One region of the Pseudomonas helvetica genome, then DNA from elsewhere that is predicted to be linked to it. Evidence: predicted binding sites of a transcription regulator. Region 1 holds the regulator's gene; each other region holds the start of a gene.
The links. The regulator FliA, encoded in region 1, starts transcription of late flagellar genes. The targets are predictions, from matches to a motif close to CTAAAGTTTNNNNNNNNNNNGCCGNTAA.

Region 1 (4,211 bases):
TTCGAACTCAATGGTCTGCGTGAACTGCTCGAAGTACAGTTGGGTTCGCTGGCCTGGAACCAGCTGCAAGGCAGTCGCCCGCAGCAAGCCAACCTGTGGCGTCGCCTGCAACGCATCGGCCTGTCCGGTCCGTTGTCGCGCGATCTGCTGGAACTGATTACTGACATTGAAGAACCCCGCCAGGCCTGGCGCATGCTGTTGGCGCACCTGGCGCGGATGATCGTGACTCCCGAGATCGAACCACTGGAAGAGGGTGGCGTGATCGCCATGGTCGGCCCTGCCGGCATGGGCAAAACCACCACGCTGGCCAAGCTGGCCGCGCGTTACGTGCTCAAGTACGGCGCGCAGAACATCGCGCTGGTGAGCATGGACAGCTTCCGCATTGGGGCTCAGGAACAGCTCAAGACCCTGGGGCGTATCCTCAATGTCTCGGTGACTCACGTCGACCCGGGCCAGTCCCTGGCGCAAGCCCTTGATCCGCTGTTGCGCAAGCGTGTGGTGTTGATCGACACCGCCGGCCTGCAGGCCAGTGATCCGGCGTTGCGCATGCAGCTGGAAAGCCTGGCCGGTCGCGGGATCAAGTCGAAGAATTATCTGGTGCTGGCCACTACCAGCCAAAAGCAGGTGCTGACTGCCGCTTATCACAGTTACAAGCGGTGCGGGCTAGCAGGCTGCATTCTGACTAAACTGGATGAAACAGCGAGCCTGGGCGAGGTGTTGAGCCTGGCAATCAGCCACGAATTACCTGTCGCTTATCTGACCGACGGGCCACGGATCCCGGATGATCTACATTTACCGCGCCGGCATCAGTTGGTCAGTCGCGCCGTTAGCGTGCAGATGCAGGAAGAACCCAGCGAAGAAGCCATGGCTGATATGTTCGCTGACCTCTACCACAGCCCGGCCAAGCGTGTCGGCTGAGGTAATAATGAATAGATTTGTATCTACATCGATGGCCTGCCATGCATTGTTCACAAGTGAGCGCGCAGCCAGTCATGTAGTCCGCGTCTAAGCAAGACAAGGTAAAGAACGAACATGGGCAGCATGCATCCCGTACAGGTGATCGCAGTGACCGGCGGCAAAGGTGGCGTCGGGAAGACTAATGTGTCAGTGAACTTGTCCCTGGCTCTTGCTGAGCTCGGCCGGCGCGTCATGCTGCTGGACGCCGATCTGGGGCTGGCGAACGTTGACGTCCTGCTGGGGCTCACGCCCAAGCGTACGCTGGCCGACGTCATCGAAGGCCGCTGTGAACTGCGCGATGTATTACTTCAGGGGCCGGGCGGAATTCGCATTGTTCCAGCAGCGTCCGGTACCCAGAGCATGGTTCACCTGAGCCCGGCCCAGCATGCTGGCCTGATTCAGGCATTCAGCGACATCGGCGATAACCTCGACGTATTGGTGATCGACACGGCGGCGGGTATTGGTGAGTCGGTCGTCAGTTTTGTTCGCGCAGCCCAGGAAGTATTGCTGGTGGTGTGCGACGAGCCGACGTCGATCACTGACGCCTACGCGCTGATCAAACTGCTCAACCGCGATTACGGCATGAACCGCTTCCGCGTGCTGGCCAACATGGCGCAAAGCCCGCAGGAAGGGCGAAATCTGTTCGCCAAGTTGACCAAGGTCACGGATCGCTTCCTCGACGTCGCCTTACAATACGTCGGTGCGGTGCCTTACGACGAATGCGTGCGTAAGGCGGTGCAGAAGCAGCGCGCCGTGTATGAAGCGTTTCCTCGTTCCAAGTGTGCGCTGGCATTCAAGGCCATCGCGCAGAAAGTCGATACCTGGCCGCTGCCTGCCAACCCGCGTGGGCACCTGGAATTTTTCGTCGAGCGTCTGGTGCAGCAAACTGCGGGTCCGGTTCTATGACAGCCAGCGGTTACAACCTGTACAAGAAGTCGGCGCGTGACGCGCAGTACGAACTGATCGAGCGTTACGCGCCACTGGTAAAACGTATTGCCTATCACCTGTTGGCGCGCTTGCCGGCCAGTGTTCAGGTCGAGGACCTGATCCAGGCAGGCATGATCGGTTTGCTTGAAGTGTCGACCAAATACGACGCGAGCAAAGGTGCGAGTTTCGAGACGTACGCGGGGATCCGTATCCGTGGTGCGATGCTCGATGAAGTCCGCAAGGGTGACTGGGCGCCACGCTCGGTCCACCGCAATACCCGGATGGTGAGTGACGCGATTCGCTCAATTGAAGCTAAAACCGGGCGTGACGCTAAAGATCACGAGGTTGCGGCCGAACTCCAATTGAGTCTCGACGATTATTACGGGATTTTGAATGACACCTTGGGCAGTCGCCTGTTCAGCTTCGACGATCTGTTGCAGGACGGCGAGCATGAAGGGCTGCACGAGGATGGCGCGAGTGCTCATCTCGAACCGTCGCGCGACCTGGAAGATGAACGCTTCCAGGCAGCACTGGCGGATGCGATTGCCAATTTGCCGGAGCGTGAGCGACTGGTGTTGGCGCTGTACTACGACGAAGAGCTGAATCTCAAGGAAATCGGTGAGGTCCTGGGGGTCAGTGAATCGCGGGTCAGCCAGTTACACAGCCAGTGCGCGGCCCGTTTGCGGGGGCGTTTGGGGGAGTGGCGAGCGCGCTGACAGCAGTGTGGGGACACTGCGAACGAAACAGGCAGGGCGTAACGCTGTGCCGGTCTTCATCCGTTGTGCTCCAGACAGTCGTCGAGTGCTCTGCCGAATTGATTGAATGGCGTGTTCAGGTGCTGAACGCGTTTAAGACTGCTTGGAGGTCGAATTGGACAAGAACATGAAAATCCTCATCGTTGATGACTTCTCAACGATGCGGCGGATCATAAAAAACCTGTTGCGTGACCTTGGGTTCACCAACACGGTCGAGGCGGACGACGGTATTACCGCCATTCCCGTCCTCAACAGCGGGAGCATCGACTTTCTGGTAACGGACTGGAACATGCCTGGCATGACCGGTATCGATTTGCTGCGCCACGTGCGCGCCGATGAAAAGCTCAAGCACCTGCCGGTGCTGATGGTCACTGCCGAAGCCAAGCGCGAGCAGATCATCGAAGCCGCTCAAGCCGGTGTAAACGGCTATGTGGTCAAACCCTTCACGGCCCAGGCGTTGAAAGAGAAGATCGAAAAAATATTCGAACGCATCGGTTGATGCGCGGAGCCACTGCGCCACGGGGGGAGCTATGGAGCAAAGAGAATCTTCACAGGGCGATTTCGAATCGACCCTGAAAAAACACGCTCACGAACTGGTCGAAAGCCTTGAAAAGGGCAGGTTCGGTGACGCTGTGCAACTGATCCATGAGCTCAATCAGACCCGTGACCGCGGCCTGTACCAGGAGGTGGGCAAGCTCACTCGCGAGCTGCATAGCGCGATCGTCAATTTTCAGATTGACCCGAACATGCCGCAAGCCGAGGAAGTCTCACAGATCACAGACGCCACCGAGCGCCTGTCCTATGTGGTCAAGCTGACCGAAGCGGCCGCGAACCGGACCATGGATCTGGTCGAGAACAGTACTCCGCTGGTCAATGGCCTGAGCACTGACGCCCAGGCCTTGAGCGCCGACTGGGGGCGTTTCATGCGCCGCGAAGTCGGTGCCGAAGAGTTCCGCGAACTGGCCCGGCGTGTCGACGGTTTCCTGACGCGTAGCGTCGAGGAGAGCCAGGTCGTCTCGGGCAACCTCAACGATATTCTGCTGGCTCAGGATTACCAGGATCTAACCGGTCAGGTGATCAAGCGCGTGATTCAACTGGTCACCGAAGTCGAAAGCAACCTGCTCAAGCTCGTGCTCATGGCCAGTCAGGTAGACCGCTTTGCGGGCATCGAACATGACCATGAAGCGATGCTGGCTGAAAAAGATCCGCAAAAACATCTCTCTCAGGGTGAAGGTCCGCAGATTCATGCCGATAAAAGAGAAGACGTTGTGTCCGGTCAGGACGATGTGGACGATTTGCTATCCAGTCTTGGATTTTAGGTTTTTTAGGTTTTTAGACCTTTAGGAGCACCCCCTTAATGAGCTTCGGCGCCGATGAAGAGATCCTTCAGGATTTCCTGGTTGAGGCCGGCGAGATTCTAGAGCAACTGTCCGAACAGCTGGTCGAGCTGGAAAGCCGACCCGATGATGCGGATTTGCTCAATGCAATTTTTCGCGGTTTTCACACTGTAAAAGGGGGCGCCGGCTTCCTCCAGCTCAATGAGCTGGTGGAGTGCTGTCACATCGCCGAGAA
Region 2 (4,211 bases), 1.3 Mb from region 1:
CGCTGAATGCCTTGCTAGCGGTCTACCGCACGCTGGGTTACCCGGTGCTGGAAGTCTCGGCGCACCATGGCAATGGCATGGAGCAGTTGCAGGAACAACTGGACGGGCGCATCAGTGTGTTCGTTGGTCAGTCCGGCGTCGGCAAGTCCTCGCTGGTCAACAGCCTGCTGCCGGAAGTCGAAACCCGTGTCGGCCCACTGTCCGAGCTGTCCGGCCAGGGCACCCACACCACCACCACCGCGCGGTTGTTCCACTTCCCCGGCGGCGGTGAGCTGATCGATTCCCCGGGTATTCGGGAATTCGGCCTGGGCCATGTCAGCCGTGCCGACGTCGAAGCCGGTTTCATCGAGTTCAACGACTTGATCGGCACCTGCCGCTTCCGCGACTGCAAGCACGACCGCGAACCCGGTTGCGCCCTGCTCAAGGCACTGGAAGAAGGCCGCGTGCAACAGCAGCGCATGAACAGCTACCGCTCGATCATCGCCAGCTTGCCCGAAACCAGCTATTAACCAGAGCGCTCAGCAGCCCCGATACTGAAGGCTGCTGAGTGCCCACTGGCGCACCGACAGACAATAAAAAGCCGCGATCATCGCGGCTTTTTATTGGGTCACTGCTTGGGTGGCCCGGCCGGTTTGGCCAGGTCGCCGGCTTTCGGTGCCGGAGCGTCGAACAGGTTCAAGCGTTCCCGAAGCTCATGTGCCGGCAAGGGTTCCTTGTCCGCCGGCAAGGCGTTCGGATCGGCAGGGATGGCCGGCACCTCACTCGGAGCGCCCTGCCCCGGTATCGGTGTTGGTGCCGGTTCCGCGCCTTGTTCACCCTCGATGGCGCGCTGGGCCTTCTTGGTCAGCACGACGATGTCGATGCGGCGGTTGACCGGATTGAGCGGATTTTTGCGATCGAACAACGTCGACGAAGCGTAACCCACCACCCGCGCCACTTGCTGTTCCGGATAGCTGCCCGCGACCAACGCCCGGCGAGCGGCGTTGGCACGGTTGGCCGAAAGCTCCCAGTTGCCGAATTCACCGGTGCCCGCATAAGGCTTGGCGTCGGTGTGGCCACCGATGCTGATCTTGTTCGGCACCGCTTTGATGGTGTCAGCCATGGCCAGCAGAATATCTTCGAAGTACGGTTTCAAGCGCGCACTGCCGGAGTCGAACATTGGCCGATTTTCGGAATCGATGATCTGGATGCGCAAGCCATCCGGGGTGATTTCGAAAAGAATCTGATCCTTGAACTTCTGCAGCTGCGGGTTTTCTTCGACCTTGTTCTGCAGCTCTTGCAGCAACAGTTCCAGACGCTCGTGCTCGACCTGTTCGGCCATGCCTTCGACCTGCTCGGTATCGACGGTGACCTTGTCCGGTTGCGGCTGCGACTTGACCTCGGGGTTGAGAGTCTTGTCCGGCGCCAGCACCGGCGTGCCGCCCAGGTCGATAATGAACGGCGTACCGCTTTCAGAGAAGCCGATCGGGTCCTTGAAGTAACCGGCAATGGCAATCTTCTGTTCCGGTGTGGCGGTGGATAGCAGCCACAGCACCAGGAAGAACGCCATCATTGCCGTCGCGAAGTCAGCGAAGGCAATTTTCCACGCGCCCCCGTGATGCCCGCCAGCAATGCGCTTGACGCGCTTGATGATTATCGGCTGATTATTTTCCATGTTAAGTGCTCTGTCTCACAAATACTGTTCCTTTCTGGCGGTGCCTGTTGTCGCCATACGGCGTTGCCGCTCCTCGCCATAGCGGGCTATGACTCGTCGCGGCGCCTTGTCTGGCAACAACAGACACTCGCCAAAAAAGGAGCGTATTTGCAAGACAAAGCACTAACGACCGCGAACCGCTTGTTCCAGCTCAGCGAAGCTTGGACGGTGTGCCGGATACAGAACCTTGCGCCCGAACTCCACCGCCAACGATGGCGGCATGCCGGAAGCTGAAGCCACCAACGAAGCCTTGATGGCTTCGTAGATGTTCAGCTCTTCCTTGGCATCGTGAGCCAGGGAGTGCGCCAGCGGGCCAAAGAAACCGTAGGCCGCGAGAATACCGAAGAAGGTACCGACCAGTGCGGCACCTACGTGCAGACCGATGGACTTCTGATCGCCCTCACCCAGCGAGGCCATGGTCACCACGATACCCAGTACCGCCGCAACGATACCGAAGCCGGGCATGGCATCGGCGATACCGTTGACCGCGTGGGATGGGTGCTCGAGGTCTTCCTTGAGGCTGAACAGTTCCATGTCGAACAGGCCCTCAAGCTCATGCGGCGCCATGTTGCCGGACGACATGATGCGCAAGTAATCGCAGATGAACGCGGTCATGCGGTCGTCTTTGAGAACCGCCGGGTACTTGGCAAAAATCGGGCTGGCAGCGGCGTCTTCAATATCGCCTTCAATGGCCATCATGCCTTCGCGACGGCTCTTGTTGAGTATCTCGTAGATCAGGCCCAGCACCTCCAGGTAGAAGGTGTGATTGAAACGCGAACTGAACATGCCCAAGGATTTCTTGAGCACGTGCATCGTCATATGACCGGGGTTGGCCTGAAGGAATGCACCCAGCGCCGCACCGCCGATGATCATCACCTCGAAAGGCTGAATCAGGGCGGCAATCTTGCCGTGGGAAAGCACGTATCCGCCGAGCACGCTCGCGAATACGACGATGATGCCGATAATTTTAGCCATAGGTAGAAGGTACTTACTTAAGTCGGGTTCAAGGTCATATTCGGAAGTTAAAAAATCTCTTCTTCTACTTATCGGCAAAACTGCGCCAGACTATAGCCAGTTAAGGCGAAAAGCTAATTTGGCCCGCTCCGGGCGTGTTTAATGCAGACGATGATCGCGCCCAACCATGGCTAATGAAACGACCGTTCCAACTGCTAGACCGACCACACTCGAAGGCTGGGTCAAGCTGCTCGATGGCGTAACCTTGCCCGTGCCGCGAGCCAGCCATGATCGCGTCTGCAAGGCTATCGCCGACAATCGCAGCTCGTTGCGCGATATTGCCGAACTGATGCAAGGCAGCCCGGCCCTGGCCCTCAGCGTCATCCGCGAAGCCAATCGCCACACCCACGGCAGCATGAGCGAGCCCAGCGAGAACCTGGAAGTGGCGATCAACCGCCTAGGTCTCAAGCGCACCGAAGAACTGCTCGCACGCCTGCCCGCCCTGCCCGAGAACGAAATCCCGCCGGCCCTGCGCCAACTTCAATTGATCAGCCTGCACGCGACCCAACAGGCCAACGGTTTTTTTGCCAGTCGCCTGGCACGGCTCTGGCAGGACATCCACTGGGGGAGCCTGCTGTTCCTCTCGCCGTTCTGGCCACTGGCCCTGACCTTCCCGCAACTGCTGGAAGACTGGGAACTGCGGGTCCTGCACAAGCGCGAGCCAGCACGCAAGGTCGAAAAAGAATTGTTCGGCGTACGCCTGCTGGAACTCGGCCAGGCACTGGTGGAAGTCTGGCGCCTGCCCATCTGGGTAGGACAAGGCTATCGATTGCTGCTGGATGAACAACGCGAGCTGGCGAAAGTCGTGCATATCGCCCGCGACGCCGAGCACCCGTTGCGCCAGCAAAACCGCCTTGATGACGACCCGACGCTGCGCCGCTGGCTCAACCAACCGGCCAACACGGTATTGCTGGCCAACGGCCTGGCGTTATCGGCACAGCAAGCCTGGAGCAGCCCTCACTGCCTGCGCTGGCAGTTTCTGACCAGCCTCTACCTGCAAATGCCGATGGACGAAGTCCAGCAGCAACTGCACCAGCAAGCCGCACTCAGCGCCCGCAACCATGCAATGCCGGACCTTTGGCATCCCGCCGGGGCATTGCTCTGGCCGTGGGACGAGCGACGCCTTCATCGCGGCCAGCTTCCGGCGCCAGCCCCCACCGCCGAAGACCTGACAAAGTGGCGCAAGCAATGCGCAGAACTGCTGGCGGAGCCGAGCCGCTTTACCAATGCCATGCACCTGACCACCTTCGCCCGGGACGCGCTGGTTGCCTGCGGCATGCGTCGGGTGATGATTCTGATGGCTGATCGCACGCACAGCCAATTGCGCGTGCACCAGATTCACGGCCTGCCTAAAGAAGCCGCGATGCTGAACTTTGTGGTCAGCCAGAGCACCGTGCTGCAACGCTTGCTCTCGCAACAGGCTCAGGTGCGGCTGACGCCAGTCAACAACGCACAGTTTTCAGCCTTGCTGCCTGCCAGCCTGCGCGCACTGTTCGGTGGCGAG
Region 3 (4,211 bases), 1.5 Mb from region 1:
TTGCGCGGCGTCGGTCCAATGAGCCATGGCCGCGCCCAGCAGCAAGCTGCCGACGGCACCGACGGCCAATCCTGCCCACATCGAGCGGCCATCCAGTTGCGTAACTTGCCGGCCATGTTGCGCTTCGCCGGCACGGGTCCATTGCCACCAGCCATAGAGCTGCAAGCCGGCGTAAATCACCTGCAGCAGCATGTCCGAATACAGCTTTACCTCGAAGAAGATCCAGCTATAGAGCAGCACCATGACCAGTCCGATCGGCCAGCACCAAGGGTTCTGTTTGACCGTCAACCAGACGGCAATCACGCCGAGTGCGGCGGCAAACAGTTCAAGCCCGGACATGAAGGATCCTTGGTGAAGTTGAAAAGGGCGCCGATTGTAACGCAGGTGGGGATTGTGGCGAGGGGGGGCTTGCCCGAAGCCGGTCAGTTAAGACGCGGACCCTGTGGGAGCGTGGCTTGCCCGCGAAGCGAACACCGCAGTTTTTCAGGCATTGCGCGTTATCGTTCTTCGCGGGCAAGCCACGCTCCCACATGGGCAGTGTTTCAGCGCAAGGTTCGTCTACACCCGAAACTGCTTGAGCAGGCCATTCAACTGCTCACTGAGTTCTTTCAAATGCACGCTTGCGACGCTCGACTGCTCAGCGGCCAAGGCGGTGCTGTGGGACAAACCCGCGGCCTGGGTGACGTTCTGGTTGATGTCCTCGACCACATGCGCCTGTTGCAGGGTTGCGCTGGCAATCGAGGCGTTCAGGCCGTTGAGATTGTTCAGGGCCTGGCCGATCGCGTTCAGGCTGGCACCCGCCAATCCGGCCTGTTCAATGGTCAGTTGCGAGGCGCGACTGCTGTCGCCGATCACTTTGACTGCCGCCTCGGAATGGCTCTGCAAGCGCTCGATCATCGACTGGATTTCAGCCGTGGACTTTTGCGTGCGCTGTGCCAGCAACCGGACTTCATCGGCCACCACGGCGAAGCCCCGTCCTTGCTCACCGGCACGGGCCGCTTCAATGGCCGCATTGAGCGCCAGCAGATTGGTCTGTTCGGCGATCGAGCGGATCACTTCGAGCACGCTGCCGATCTGTGTGCTTTCGGTGGCCAGGGTGCGGATAACCTCAACGGCTTGATCGATGGTGCTCGACAGTTGATCGATCTGCTGCAAGCTCCCATCGATGTTCACTTGCCCCTGTTGTGCCTGCGCTTGCGCATCGCGCATTTCGCTGGCGGCGTGTTCGGCATTCCTGGCCACGTCCTGCACGCCATAGGTCACTTCATTGATCGCGGTCGCCACCAGCTCCATTTGTTGGGACTGTTGCTGGCTGCGCGCCTGGGCCTGGGCCGCATCGTTGCCCAAGTCGCTGGATGACTGCCCCAGGGCACTGGCGGACAGCTGCAATTGAGTGATGACCCGGCGCAGTTTTTCCGTGAAGGCGTTGAAATGCTGCGCCAATTCGGTCACTTCGTCCTGACCATGGGTATCAAGGCTACGGGTCAGGTCGCTTTCACCGCTGGCGATATTGGCCATGGCGTGCACGGTTTCCTGGAGTGGGCGCACGATACTGCGCGCAATCAGGATCACCAGCAGTGCCATAAGGACAGCAATGGCAAGCCCGACAAGCGATGTCTGCCACATTTGTGCGTAAAACTCGGCCTGCATGTCATCGATGTACACACCCGAACCAATGACCCAGCCCCAAGGCTCGAAGAGTTTCACGTAGGAGGTCTTCTGGACCGGTGTACTGGCACCCGGCTTTGGCCAGCGATAGTCAACCATGCCGGCGCCCTTGGCCTTGGCGAGGGCCGCCATCTCGTTGAACAACGCGAAGCCGTCCGGATCCTTGATCGTGGAAAGGTTCTGGCCTTCGAGTTTCGGATTGGTCGGGTGCATGACCATCACGGGTGTCAGGTCGTTGATCCAGAAGTAGTCGTTCTGGTCGTAGCGCAATCCGCGCACCACGCTCAATGCCTGTTTCTGCGCCGCTTCGCGGGTCAGGGTGCCGGCGGTTTCCAGGTCGTGGTAAAAGGCCAGAATGCCGCTGGCCGTCTGCACCACATGCTGGGTTTTCTGGGCCTTGGCCTGATAAAGGTCATCGTGGATCTGATTGAGCATCAGCACACCCAACGTCAACAGCATCAGCACAGCCACAATCAGGATGAGCCACAGACGGCGGCTGATCGACACACTGCGCAAGCTATTCATAACCGTGTTACTCCTGGTTTTTTCTTGTTCTTGTCATAAACGACCGCCAGCATTCAGGCACGCTTTTGCTGTTGAGCCAACCCTACTCAAGTCCAATTACGGCGCAGCGTAATTCAGGCATGTCTGATAGGATTTCGGCCGCGTCAGCAAAAACCTGAAGTTGCGCTGATTTTTTACGGGGTTTTACGGCTTCGCGTGGGGATCGTGCGAATTGTCATTCGGTGACGCTGATCGCAGTGGACGCTTGAATTTGATTAACGAGGCATGCCTTGGAGGCATGGTTTCATTGGGGGATTGATGGATTTTTGGACCGCCGTTCAGGCTTTGATTCTTGGCGTTGTAGAGGGACTGACAGAGTTTTTGCCCATTTCCAGTACCGGGCACCAGATTATCGTCGCGGATTTGCTTAACTTCGGTGGCGAGCGCGAGAAGGCATTCAACATCATTATCCAGCTCGGTGCGATCCTGGCTGTGGTCTGGGAGTTTCGCCGCAAGATCCTCGACGTGGTGACCGGGTTGCCAACGCAGCGCAATGCTCAACGGTTTACCGTCAACCTGTTGATCGCTTTCATGCCGGCTGTGGTGCTGGGGGTGATCTTCGCCAATATGATCCACAAATACCTGTTCAACCCGATCACCGTGGCGACGGCGCTGGTAGTGGGCGGGGTCATCATGTTGTGGGCTGAGCGTCGCGAGCACAGCGTGCACGCCGAAACTGTCGACGAGATCACCTGGAAAGATGCCCTGAAGGTCGGTTTTGCCCAGTGCCTGGCAATGATTCCCGGCACTTCGCGCTCCGGTTCGACGATCATCGGCGGCTTGTTGTTTGGCCTGTCGCGGAAAACCGCCACCGAGTTTTCGTTCTTCCTGGCCATGCCGACCATGGTCGGCGCTGCGGTGTACTCCGGCTACAAGTATCGCGACCTGTTTCAGGCGGCTGACCTCCCGGTGTTCGCCATCGGCTTCGTCACTGCGTTTATATTCGCGATGATCGCGGTCAAGGGCTTGCTCAAGTTCATCGCCAGCCACAGCTACGCTGCGTTTGCCTGGTACCGGATCGTGTTCGGCTTGTTGATCCTGGCAACCTGGCAGTTCGGTTGGGTCGACTGGGCGGCGGCTACATCATGATTGAGCCACGCAATGGGCGCGGGATTCAAAACCCGCGCCTCAAAGGCCTGGTGTTCCTGGCGCTGTGCGCTTTGCCGGCAATTGGCTCGATGCTTATGTGGTGGCGCGGGATTTCGCTGATTCCGCTCGCGGCCTATGGGATTGTCAGCCTGCTGGCGTTCCTCCTGTACTGGCACGACAAGCGCAAGGCCCGGGCCGACAGCTGGCGTACACCGGAAAACGTGTTGCACGCAATCGAACTGGCCGGTGGCTGGCCGGGCGCCTTGCTTGCCCAGCAAGTGTTTCGGCACAAGACCCGCAAAGTGTCTTATCAACTGGTGTTCTGGATCATCGTGCTGTTGCACGAGGTGTTCTGGATCGACCAGTTGTTTCTTGGTGCCGGCCTCTTCAGGCTCTTCTAAAGCAATAAACCGACCTGCACGCGCTTGGGCAACTTGCTCACCACCAGTTGGTGAGAACGTTGCAGCAAGCCTTGCAGTTCATCGGCGCCAAGTGGGTAGGGCGTTTGCATGATGATCCACTGCGCCCTTGCCAAATAGGGTGCCGGCCCGATACCCGGGCGGTCGACATGCCCCAGAAACAGCTCTTTGTCGACCTTGAACGCCAATGATTCACCCCGCAGGTTTATCAGGGCGAACATCTTGGTTCCAGCCACTGAAAACACCCGCACGCCACCCCATTTGTAATCTTCTTGCGCGCCGGGCAGTGCCAGGCAGAAACGCGCCACGTCTTCTTCAGTCATCGGTTTGGCCTTCATAACAGTCGATCCCCGCAGGCTTTGAATGATTCGGTCAAATGGTCAATCCAGGCGCGCACCGCCGGCAGCAAACCGCGCCGATGAGGGTAGACCGCCAGCAGCCAACCGCCAGGCAGTGACCACTCGGGCAACA
Region 4 (4,211 bases), 2.9 Mb from region 1:
GGGATTGGGCTGTACGAAAAAGCAATCCGTTGTTCGGATTTATCGTCGAGAGAACGCCGGTATTCAGCCCCCATACCAGTTGCAGGAAAGGGGCTGAATGGGCGCGTTACGGGCCGAGAGTATTGACGGTTGGCAGGTCAGACGCGGAAGTGGCTGACCATCATCTGCAACTGATTACCCAGCCGTGCCAATTCAACGCTGGACGCGGCAGTTTCATCGCTGGCGGCGGCCGTTTGCTCGGAGACGTCGCGCACGTTGATGATGCTGCGGCTGATCTCTTCGGCCACCGCGCTTTGCTGCTCGGCAGCGGCGGCGATCTGCTGGTTCATCGACTGGATGTTCGACACCGTGCGGGTGATGTTTTCCAGTGATACACCGGCCTTGCGGGTCAGCTCGACGCTGCTGTCGGTGAGGCTGCGGCTGTTGTTCATCACCGCGGCGACTTGCTGGGTGCCGTTCTGCAGGCCGGCGACCAGGCCTTCGATTTCTTCGGTGGATTTCTGTGTGCGTTGGGCCAGGCCACGCACTTCGTCAGCAACCACGGCGAAACCACGGCCGGCTTCACCGGCGCGTGCCGCTTCAATGGCAGCATTGAGCGCCAGCAGGTTGGTCTGTTCGGCCACTGCCTTGATCACGTCCATGACGCTGCCGATCTTGTCGCTTTCCTGTTGCAGCACGGTCATGGCTTCGGTGGAACGCACCACTTCACTGGCCAGGCGTTCGATCTGAGCGATCGCTTCGTTGACCACTTTATCGCCTTCGCGGGCTTCACCGTCAGCCGCTGCTGCCGCTTGCGACGCTTCTTCGGCGTTGCGCGCGACTTCCTGCACGGTGGCGGTCATTTCGTGCATGGCGGTGGCAACCTGATCGGTTTCGATTTTCTGGCTGTTGACCCCGGCACTGGTTTCTTCAGTCACCGCCGACAGCTCTTCCGCAGCGCTGGCGATTTGGGTGACGCCGTCGCGGATACCGCTGATCAGTTCGCGCAGGGTGACGCCCATCCGTGCGATGCCTTGCTGCAATACGCCAAGTTCGTCACGACGGGTGACGTGGACATCATGGGTCAGGTCGCCGCCGGCGATGCGTTCGACCACCGCCAGGGTTTCGCGCAGTGGGCGAGTGATCTGTCGGGTGATGATCACGGCCGCGAGAACGCCAACCAGCAATGCCAGCACTGTACTGATCAGTTGCAGGGTGCGCGCCTGAGTGCTTTCGGCGTCACGGCGATCCAGCTGGATCTGATACAGCGCGTCACTGCGCGTAACGATGTCATTGCCCTGGACAGTCATTTCCTGGCGAGCCACCACCGCGTCATTGTTGGCCGCTTTGTAGGCCTGCAATGCGTTGCGGTAATTGAGCAAGGCGCTTTGCAATTGGCGCAACGCATCTTGCTGGCTGTCGGCGAAATGCGTGTTGAGTGTTTTCAGGCTGGCAATGGCCGCGTCCATCTGGGCGAAGGATTTTTGCTCGGTGGCCGGATTGCTGTCAGCGATGTAACCGCGAACCTCGTAGCGGGCGAGCTGAAACTGTTCCTTGGCTTCGGTGATGGCCAGGAGTTGTTCGAAGCGTTGATCGCTCAAGGGCATCTGGCGCACACGGGTGTCGATGTCATTGATCAGCGTGTTGGCGCTTTCGGCATTCTCACCCATGGTCTGACGCACACTGCTCACGGTCCGATAGGCGCTGCGCATTTTGTTCAGCGATTGCTGGTAGGCATCGATGACTGTGCCCTGTTCATTGAGCAGCTTGAGGTTTTCCGGGCTCTTGAGGCTCGACAGCAGTTTTTGCTGCTGGGCCTTGAAGCCGTCGAGGGCGGTTTGCACAGTCTGCGCCACGGTTTCGTCACCGTTGGCCAGCATGTACTGCAAACGGGTAACCCGCAGTTTGGTCAGACCCGCATTGAGCTGAGTGATATCGCTCATCCAGTTGCTGCGGTCGATCAGTCCACCCAGGCTGGTCCAGCCGGTCAGGGCGAGAATGCACGTAAGGGCCAGCACCAGGCCGAAGCCCAAGCTCAGCTTCAGGTTGACGCTGATGTTGGCGAACCAGCTATTCATCAAAAATTCCTCCAGGAACGTTGTGCTGCTTATCGTCAGTTGGCTGGAAGATTATTGTTTTTGGAGGCCAGCAGAATGTATTCGTAGAGGGCATATCGGCGGCAGGCGCGATAGCTGAAACGTTTTTCGTAACAAGAAAATACGGGGCATGCTTGTCGGTTGAGCATTTTTTCACATTCATTTCACTGGGTACTTACGCATCGACTTTTAATGTTGCCCGTACAATTGGGTATTCGTGTGTCCGAGGCAGTGTGAAGGTGGAGTCAAGATTGGGTTTTGCGGGTATCAAGCGTTCACTGAACCGGGGTGGGCTCACTCGCGCTAAATACATTGCCCTTGCACTACTGGCATCACTCTTTGTTATCGCGTTGGCATTCTGGCTGCTGCGCCCAGTCGGTCCGGCGGACCTGGCCCACGGCAACATTGCCGGAGACAAGGCCCTGGCGGCCAGTTGGGCCAAGGGCGATACGATTGTGCTGATCCGTCACGTTGAGCGATGCGACCACTCCACTGCTCCTTGCCTGGACAGTGCCGATGGCATTACCGAACGCGCGCGTGCGGTGGCTGTCGGGATAGGTTCGCAATTCGCTCACCTGGGCCTGACTAACACCGACATCTACAACAGTCCGTTGACGCGGACCACGCAAACGTCGCGCTATATGTTCAATACGCTCGGCAGTGCCCAGGATTGGCTCTTCAACTGCAAAGGCACGATGCTGCGTGACGTGCTGGCGCACAAGGTCGCCGGCCGTAACCTGGTGCTGGTCACCCACAGCGAGTGCATGGCGGATCTGGAAAAAGAACTGAAGTTGCCAGCATCGACCCCTGGGTATGGCGCGTCGCTATTTTTTACGCTGGATACCGCGCAAACCCAGCCGAAACTGCTGGGGCTGATCGAAGCCTCTGACTGGCAATCAGTCGATATCAAATAGCCCGGCGGGTTGATCCTCCCAGGCTACTTTTGCCAGGCAATAAAAAACGGCACCTGCATCAGGTGCCGTTTTTTTTGCTGGCCGTTTTACTGTGCGACGAAATAGTAATCCTGACGCCCCACCAGCATTTTCTTCAGTACCTTCAACGGGGCCTTGGGCTCAGTCTCGGCGGCAATCAGCGCCACATGCGTGGGAGAGGCGGCGAGAAATGCCGTCAGCTCGGCTTCGGTCTGCAAGTCCTTGAGCAGGGTGTGGGTGTAGAACACCGTTGCCCCGGCAGTCCGTTCGTTCGCCTGATACAGCGCAACTTCTTGTCCGTTGGCCTGCATGGTCTGAATCTGCTCGGTCAATGGCAGGAACGACAGTTTGCGGTCAGCACGCGGGACGATCCATTGGGCTGCGGCCAGATAACTGACGAACAGCACGCTGATGATGCCGATTGCGATACCGCGACGATTGCGGGCGATTTTGCCGAGCAAAGTTGATGCTTCGGTGTGCTTGCGCAAGCGCTCGTATAGCACTGCCGCATATTCTGCGGCCAGTACGGCGGCGGCCGGCGTCAGCGACATCAGGTACACCGTGCGCTTGCTCGACGCGAGGGTCAGCATGAAGAACTGGGCGAGCAGCCACAGCGTGAAAAACAGCAGGTAGCGATTGTTCACCAGGCTCTTACGGAAATGCCACAACCCCAGGTACACCAGGATGTTCCACGGCAGGAAGGCTTCCGGCAGTTTGGCCAGGTAGTAATAGAACGGCTCGTAGTGGCCGGCTTCAACGAACGAGCCGTTGAAGCGCCCGACGCTGTTGGTCAGGAGCACTTCGGCCAGTGCCTGCGAGCCACCGCGCTGATAGAGCATGAACAGCCAGATCACCAAAGGGACCAGCCCGAGCAGGGTCGCCAGTGCCGGCCCCATCCAGCGCGGCAGGCTGAAGCGTTTGTCGATCAGGCTTTCGGCCAGCAGGTAGGCGAAGATCACCACCCCCGGCATTGCCAGGCCCAGCACACCTTTGCTCAACGTGGCGATGGCGATGCCGACAGCGAAGAGCAGCCAGCTACCCAAGGCTGCGCGCTGTTCGGCTTGTTGGCGATAAGCCTGATAGAACGACAGCAGCGCCAGGGTTACGCCCAGGCTCAGCAGTGCATCTTCGCCAACACCGCGAACGTTGCCCCAGTAACTGGCCATGGTCGCCAGCATGATCCCGGCAACCCAGGCGATGGTCG

Region 2: a site for FliA is predicted at 2,737-2,764, ahead of motA (flagellar motor stator protein MotA). Genes of this name have one in related genera too.
Region 3: a site for FliA is predicted at 2,325-2,352, ahead of AABM55_RS15760 (methyl-accepting chemotaxis protein). Genes of this name have one in related genera too.
Region 4: a site for FliA is predicted at 2,150-2,177, ahead of AABM55_RS25145 (methyl-accepting chemotaxis protein). Genes of this name have one in related genera too.

The regions. Positions count from the first base shown of each region.
Region 1 is NZ_CP150917.1:1,922,406-1,926,616, forward strand. Features, by position in the region: gene flhF (flagellar biosynthesis protein FlhF) at 1-918, shown strand, start outside; gene fleN (flagellar synthesis regulator FleN) at 1,033-1,863, shown strand; gene fliA (RNA polymerase sigma factor FliA) at 1,860-2,600, shown strand; gene AABM55_RS08705 (chemotaxis response regulator CheY) at 2,767-3,138, shown strand; gene AABM55_RS08710 (protein phosphatase CheZ) at 3,170-3,958, shown strand; gene AABM55_RS08715 (chemotaxis protein CheA) at 3,997-4,211, shown strand, end outside.
Region 2 is NZ_CP150917.1:578,601-582,811, reverse strand. Features, by position in the region: gene rsgA (small ribosomal subunit biogenesis GTPase RsgA) at 1-509, shown strand, start outside; gene motB (flagellar motor protein MotB) at 608-1,654, opposite strand; gene motA (flagellar motor stator protein MotA) at 1,817-2,668, opposite strand; gene AABM55_RS02510 (HDOD domain-containing protein) at 2,835-4,211, shown strand, end outside.
Region 3 is NZ_CP150917.1:3,447,866-3,452,076, reverse strand. Features, by position in the region: gene pnuC (nicotinamide riboside transporter PnuC) at 1-339, opposite strand, end outside; gene AABM55_RS15760 (methyl-accepting chemotaxis protein) at 559-2,193, opposite strand; gene AABM55_RS15755 (undecaprenyl-diphosphate phosphatase) at 2,491-3,321, shown strand; gene AABM55_RS15750 (DUF1294 domain-containing protein) at 3,318-3,722, shown strand; gene AABM55_RS15745 (MmcQ/YjbR family DNA-binding protein) at 3,719-4,078, opposite strand; gene AABM55_RS15740 (LysR substrate-binding domain-containing protein) at 4,075-4,211, opposite strand, start outside.
Region 4 is NZ_CP150917.1:5,434,959-5,439,169, reverse strand. Features, by position in the region: gene AABM55_RS25145 (methyl-accepting chemotaxis protein) at 138-2,057, opposite strand; gene AABM55_RS25140 (histidine phosphatase family protein) at 2,315-2,989, shown strand; gene AABM55_RS25135 (phospholipid carrier-dependent glycosyltransferase) at 3,076-4,211, opposite strand, start outside.